Regions from separate parts of the Paenibacillus sp. J22R98 genome, predicted to be linked through region 2. Evidence: riboswitches for the same ligand, from Rfam matches in the RefSeq annotation. Region 2 holds a riboswitch; each other region holds the start of a gene.
What was found. A riboswitch is a leader RNA that binds a small molecule or an ion and turns the genes downstream of it on or off. The one in region 2 is predicted to bind cobalamin.

Region 1 (2,201 bases), on a different contig from region 2:
CCACTTCCGTCTGCTGTGTGCCCGAATCCTTGTCCCTTCGTATAGTAAGTCAACAATTGATCCAGAATGGTTTTACCGTTCTTGACGAATCGACTATCATCGATCGGAATCCCGAGTTCACATAGCGCCATGAGCACTTGCACGGTGCTCTCAGCATTTCTCACGCCTAGACTTGCATAACCGCCGTAGTCTTCTTGGATGCGGGAAAGGGTTTGAACCGCCATCTCCGTTGCAGCCTTTACGTCAGGTTGATTCAGATACTTAGCTAAAGCTTGGATGGCCATGCCCGTTATGTCAGGGTCAGCAGTCGTTCCGGTGAGCGCGAACCCCCCATCCTCCAATTGCCGCGACAGAATTTCATCAATATACATCCCTCTGGTCGCGTGCGTACTTGCTGCTTCGTTGAAGGGAATCTCGTAATTGCCGCTATCCAGCGCGAGAAGTGCAAATATCGGACCGTTAATCCCTTGCCAGATCGTCTTGTCAAAATCGCCTAAAGGCATGAGCAAATTGTAGCCGGCAACATTCGCAGGATCTGCGCCGATTGCCCTGAGTGCCAGAATGATACGAGAATACTCGGTATATTTCTTATCGCTAAGATTACCTTTGGTTGCCGTAACAGCTTGTACGACATGGCTATAATAATTGTCATAATAGCTTTGCGGTACTTTGTAGCCGGACCGTGCGAGCCCGATAATGGCCCACTCGCCGCCAACGGAGCCCACCTGTGGATCTTTTACCACAGTCAGCATGTATTCGGCCGTTTCCTCGACTACACGGTCTACATGCTTCAAGCTCGTTTCCTTGATGCTACTAGGAACGGCGCCGATCGGATCGTTAGCCGCATTCGCCGCCAGAGGCAAAGCAGCAAATAACAGCAATACCGTCAGGCAGATAGAGATAATACGATTACACATCTTGCCTTTCACACGCTCACTCCTCAACTTTTGGTCCACAGCAGCCTGCGAAATGCCAAACAAAAAAGCCCCAGATTCGTTAAGAATCAAGGGCAGCCGGCGTCATCTATAAATAAGGACAACAAAAAAAAGCACCGCCTCCATCTTCCGTAGAGTCTGTGAAATCAAATCAAGGCAGGTCTCCTGGCTATGCGTCAACGCTTCTCTATACCTTCCCGGCTTGTGGGCCAGTGGCAAATCCTAGATCGGCTCTTCATTTACAGTGGCGGGACCGCGCCGGATTTTCACCGGACTTCCCTATTAAGCAGCGCTTATCAACTAAGCGTGCACCTTGACTCGTTCTATTCGATTGCTATTCATACTATAGAATAATGATGCTTTTGTCTATCATCTATTGGATCGCTAGCGAACCGCCCCATAGTAAAAAGCTATACCCTGGCATAGTATTTAAGTGTTTTCCGATAGCGCACTCCCCGCTCTATAATGAGCTCATCACACAGTGCAGGGAGAGATTCACATTGCAAACATCACTTATTGGCTATCCTAGAGTCGGATCATTACGAGAACTTAAATTCGCATCCGAAAAATATTTCAAAGGCGATCTTACAATTCATGAGCTTCATCAGACAGGCGTCGAACTTAGAGCCAACCACTGGAAAAGACAGCAAGTGCACGGTATTGACTTCATTCCGTCTAACGACTTCTCTTTCTATGACGGCCTGCTCGATACGGCTTGCTTGTTCAACATCATTCCGGATTGCTACCAAGAACTGGGACTCAGCCCATTAGAAACTTATTTTGCTATGGCAAGAGGTTATCAAGGGGCACAAGGTGACGTTAAAGCGCTGGCCATGAAAAAATGGTTCAACACAAACTATCACTACATGGTTCCCATCGTCGATGATTCCACAAGTATTCAACTGGCGGGCACGAAGCTGTTCGATGAGTTCTTAGAGGCTAAACAGCTCCATATCGCAACGAAACCGGTATTGATCGGTGCCTTCACGTTGCTCAAGCTTGCCAAATATACCGGCGTCAAGCAAGCGAACGACTTCATTCAAGAAACAGCTGCGGCTTACGCTGACGTACTGAATAAGCTAAATGAGCTGGGGGCCGAGTGGGTTCAAGTGGATGAGCCTGCGCTTGTGACAGATCTGACGCAAGAGGATCTTGCTCTCTTCACAAAGCTGTATACCCAAATTCTATCCGCTAAAGGCAATGTTAAAGTTCTTGTTCAAACGTACTTCGGCGACGTGCGAGATTGTTATCAAGCACTTCAAGCTC
Region 2 (2,201 bases):
GCCACTGGCGATCATCCGTCAGCAGCTATGAACGTAGCCAGGATCACGGGCATTGCAAAGGAAGATGTTCATGCCTCCATGCTGCCGGAGCACAAGGCGGAGCTCATTCGGGAGCTGCAAGCGGAAGATAGAGTCATCGCAATGGCCGGTGACGGCTGGAACGATGCTCCTGCACTTGCGGCCGCAGACGTCGGCATCGCGATGGGCGGCGGTACGGAAGCAGCGCTTCATGCCGGGCATATGACACTGCTTCGTTCGCGTCTGACAGGCATCTATGAGGCGTTTCAAATCAGTAGGCTGACGGTACGCAATATCCGTCAGAATCTAGGTTTTGCGCTGTTATATAACTCCATTGTGATCCCATTTGCAGCAGTGGGCGGCATAGAGCCGTGGATGGCCGGAACAGCTATGGCACTCAGCTCGGTCTCGGTCGTATTTAATGCATTGCGTTTAAACGGCCAAATGAATCGATTTCTTCGGAAACGAGGCCAAATATAGACATCTTAAATAGGTGATGGTATATTTACTCAAGCACAATTTCATAGTTTAGGAACAGGTGCTAAGCGTATGCCGTCGATTCAAGCATTTGAAGAATCGCGCAAGCTTAGCTTAAAAGGGAAGACCGGTGCAATACCGGCACGGACCCGCCACTGTAAGAAGCGTCGATATTGGATGGAGGTATGCTCGTCCATCTGCGGTCGACAATGCATCAATACGAAGTCACTGAACGATGGGATCGTTTGGGAAGACGTTGATGACAGAAGCTTCAAGTCAGGATACCTGCCTGTTCAGAATGAACGCTACCTACGAGGACTTAGGGAGGTGTTGGAGATGGGCAGTTTTGTATTGCCCGCTGATGTTCTAAGGAACGTAAGCATTTCTGACGCTCAAGTCGGAAATGCTTTTTTTGTGTCATTTTAGAATGACAGCCGTTTCTTCTTGTACGCAATTATAGAATAGGGAGAGTATGAATCAAATGAAATCAAAATTAATGCCATTAACTAAAATCGCATTACTAATAACCATGGCCGCGCTGCTGTTGATTACAGCTGCTTGCGGTTCGAAGGAAAATAACGGAACTCAAGCTGCCACTGAGAGTAATACCGCCAACTCGGCTGATCAGAATCAAACTACAAATAATGCGGCACAACATTCGGTATATCCGCTGACGTTGAAGGATGTAACGGGTACGGAGCTCACGTTCCAGTCGGCACCCGCGCGTATTGTTTCGCTGCTGCCTAGTGAGACGGAAATCGTCTATGCTGTAGATGCAGGGCCCTCTCTGGTTGCGGTAGATAATTACTCCAACTATCCGAAGGAAGCGGAGAGTCTGCCGAAGATCGGCGACATGGACGCCGATATTGAGAAAATCGTTTCGCTTAAACCAGACCTTGTGCTCGCCTCCTATACAATGGGAAAAGCCGTTGTCGATAAACTTCGTTCGCTTCAAATTCCGGTATTTGCAACAGATCCTAAGACGTATGATGCAGTCATGGAGAAGGTGAAGCAGATCGGTGAAATTTTGGATAAGAACGATCAAGCCGCACAGGTTACGGCTCATATGGAGCAAGTTAGAGAACAGGTTATTAATGCCGTTAAAGATGCTCCGAAACGGAATGTGTACTTGGAATTCGCACCGGGCTGGACAGTCGGTAAAGGAGAGTTTCTGGATGAACTCATTACTCTCGCCGGCGGTGTTAACATTGCAAGCGAGCAGGGCTGGTACGAGATTGATCCCGAGTCAGTCGTGAAATCGAATCCGGATCAGATTATCTATGCTTCCATGACGCTTGCCGAAGGTGAGAAGAATCCAATCCTAACCGGGATTGAGACTAGACCGGGCTGGGCAACGATTAATGCCGTTAAGAATAAGCAAGTATTTGAAGTTGATCAGGATCCGTTGACCCGTGTCGGACCTCGACTAGCCGATGGGCTGCTGGAGGTAGCGAAGAAGCTGCATCCGGATCTGTTCAAGTAAGATGAGAAAAAAGCTGTATGTTTATGGAGGAGCAGCGATGCTCCTTCTTGCTGTATCCGTCGTCGTCAGTTTGTCTATCGGCTCATCCAGATTGCCGTTGCTGAGCGTTTGGGGAATTCTGATTCATCAACTGCCATGGATGGAAGATCCGAGTGGTCTCTATGATGCAAGCGATATTGCAATTGTGACTCAGCTGAGATTATCCAGAGTCGTATTGGCCATG
Region 3 (2,201 bases), on a different contig from region 2:
TGGAGCACTGGGACCTTGCGGAGCCGCCGGAATTCTTTCATCACGGCAGCTTCTCGTTAACGGCAAACTATCATGCGATTCAACATGTGCTGGAGCAGCGAGGCGCATTGTCGCTCTTTACGAAGGAGCATCATTATAACGCGATTAATGTCGGCTGTATTCTCATGCTGGAATCGCCAACGCGGTATGCCAATACGAGATTGGCTTTTCGGCGGTTTGTTGATCGCTTTGGACCGGACGAGTTCTTCAGCTTGAAGGAGTGGGTCGATCCGCATTTGGGCACGATGGGGCTGCAGCAAATTTTGGCTTTCTGGCGGCTCGGCGGATACGACGCGGAGTTCTTTATCCAGAGCACGAAACGGATTTCGGCTCTGCTGCCTGAGGCAGGCGAAGAAGAACTGATGGATATTCAAAATGGCATACACATCATGTGGTCGTCATTCTATGTGATGGAGCAGCGTTATGATTTGGCGCTTGATGCCGGGTTGTTGCTGTTCGAGATGGAGTTCTACGATGACGCGAAGGAGTTCCTGAGCTTATCGATTGAGACCGATGAAGAGGAGTCTGTCCCGACTGTCTTATTCTGTCTGGCTATATGCAGCTATGAACTGGGAGATAAGGAAGCGGCGATGACCTACTTGCGCGAGGCGCTCGTTCTGGAGCCGGAGCATGAGGATGCCTTGGCGCTGTTGCAAGCTCTGACAGCAGAAGAGTAAGTCGAGTTGAAAGTAGAAGGGCAGCCCTTGCGGTTGCCCTTTTGTTTGGCTTGATGGACAAAAGCATGGATCTTCTATAGTATGAATAGCAATTGAATAGAACAATCAAGGTGCACGCTTAGTAGATAGGCGCTGCTTAATAGGGAAGTCCGGTGAGAATCCGGCGCGGTCCCGCCACTGTAAATGAAGAGCTGATCTAGGATTTGCCACTGGCCCCCACGAGCCGGGAAGGTATAGAGAAGCGTTGACGCATAGCCAGGAGACCTGCCTTGATTGGATTTCACAGACTCTACGGATGATGGAGGCGGTGCTTTTTTGTTGTCTTTATTTGTAGTTGACGACGCCGGCTGCCCCTTGATTCTTATGAATCAGGGGCTTTTTGTTGTTCCGAACAGAGAAGGAGACGCATGGACATGAAGTCAATCAGGACTAAATTTATAGCGGCAGCCATCGTTGCAGTCGTCCTCATTATTGCTTTTTATAGCAGGGGGCCTACTTCCACCAAGACGAGTGAGTCTAATACCGTGCAAACAGCGGCGGAAGTGACGGATCAGACTACGGAGGAGTCGCCCGTGCTTGCACCGCCGGCATCTACCGCCGAATCCGAGCCTGCAACAGGACCTTCTGCGAACCTGTCAGAGCCAGCTTCGACAGGGGGGAAGCCGCCCGCGATCTCCGAAGAGACCGCACAAGAATCGGAGGAGCCGGCTGCTTCCGAGGAAGGAATAGAAACGTCGCCTAAGACCGAACAATCGGTGAAGCCTTCTAAGCCAAACACCTCCTCAACCGCATCCCAGGCGAAGCCGTCTACGCCTGCAAAAGGAACAGCCAAACCTCCTTCAACGGACACGAAGGCTCCTGCAATAAAGCCGGATGCAGGGAAGGATCCGTATTTGACCGACCCCGTCACGGAAGGGAAGCCGGCACCGGTCGAGCCGCAGGAAGCTGAAGTTTCCGATAAGGTGATGACAGCTTATCTCTCCGTGAACTGTGCCGCGATATTGGATCATATGGATCAATTGGATGACGAGAAGGTGGAGCTTGTACCGAAGGACGGTGTGATTTTCAAGTCGCAGAAAGTGACTTTCTATGAAGGGGAGTCCGTCTTTAACGTGCTGCAGCGTGAAATGAGGAAGAACAAGATACCGATGGAATTCGAGAATGCCCCGATGTACAACTCCGCTTATATCGAAGGGATCAATAACCTGTACGAATTCGACTGCGGGGAGTTATCGGGGTGGATGTATAAGGTGAATGAGTGGTTCCCGAATTATGGCGCAAGCCGGTATCAGTTGAAGCAGGGCGACGTAATCGAGTGGGTGTATACATGCGATTTGGGTCGCGATGTAGGCGATCAATATGATACATCCGGCGGTGGAAAGCCATGAAGGACGCCTTCTCCAGCTATCATCCGATCGTCAATTTTCTGTACTTTGTACTAGTCATCCTGTTTGCTATGGTGTTCATGCATCCGGCCTGCTTAGC

Region 1: it holds a riboswitch for cobalamin, as region 2 does, so the genes downstream of both, AC50Y3_RS16160 (S-layer homology domain-containing protein) here and AC50Y3_RS12875 (ABC transporter substrate-binding protein) in region 2, are expected to answer to the same signal.
Region 3: it holds a riboswitch for cobalamin, as region 2 does, so the genes downstream of both, AC50Y3_RS15100 (DUF4430 domain-containing protein) here and AC50Y3_RS12875 (ABC transporter substrate-binding protein) in region 2, are expected to answer to the same signal.

What each region holds. Positions count from the first base shown of each region.
Region 1 is NZ_JBXENW010000005.1:141,429-143,629, forward strand. It holds gene AC50Y3_RS16160 (S-layer homology domain-containing protein) at 1-929, opposite strand, end outside; cobalamin riboswitch at 1,074-1,266, opposite strand; gene metE (5-methyltetrahydropteroyltriglutamate--homocysteine S-methyltransferase) at 1,436-2,201, shown strand, end outside.
Region 2 is NZ_JBXENW010000003.1:578,654-580,854, forward strand. It holds gene AC50Y3_RS12870 (heavy metal translocating P-type ATPase) at 1-498, shown strand, start outside; cobalamin riboswitch at 538-802, shown strand; gene AC50Y3_RS12875 (ABC transporter substrate-binding protein) at 977-1,978, shown strand; gene AC50Y3_RS12880 (FecCD family ABC transporter permease) at 1,980-2,201, shown strand, end outside.
Region 3 is NZ_JBXENW010000004.1:403,071-405,271, reverse strand. It holds gene AC50Y3_RS15105 (tetratricopeptide repeat protein) at 1-716, shown strand, start outside; cobalamin riboswitch at 808-1,002, shown strand; gene AC50Y3_RS15100 (DUF4430 domain-containing protein) at 1,130-2,104, shown strand; gene AC50Y3_RS15095 (energy-coupling factor transporter transmembrane component T) at 2,101-2,201, shown strand, end outside.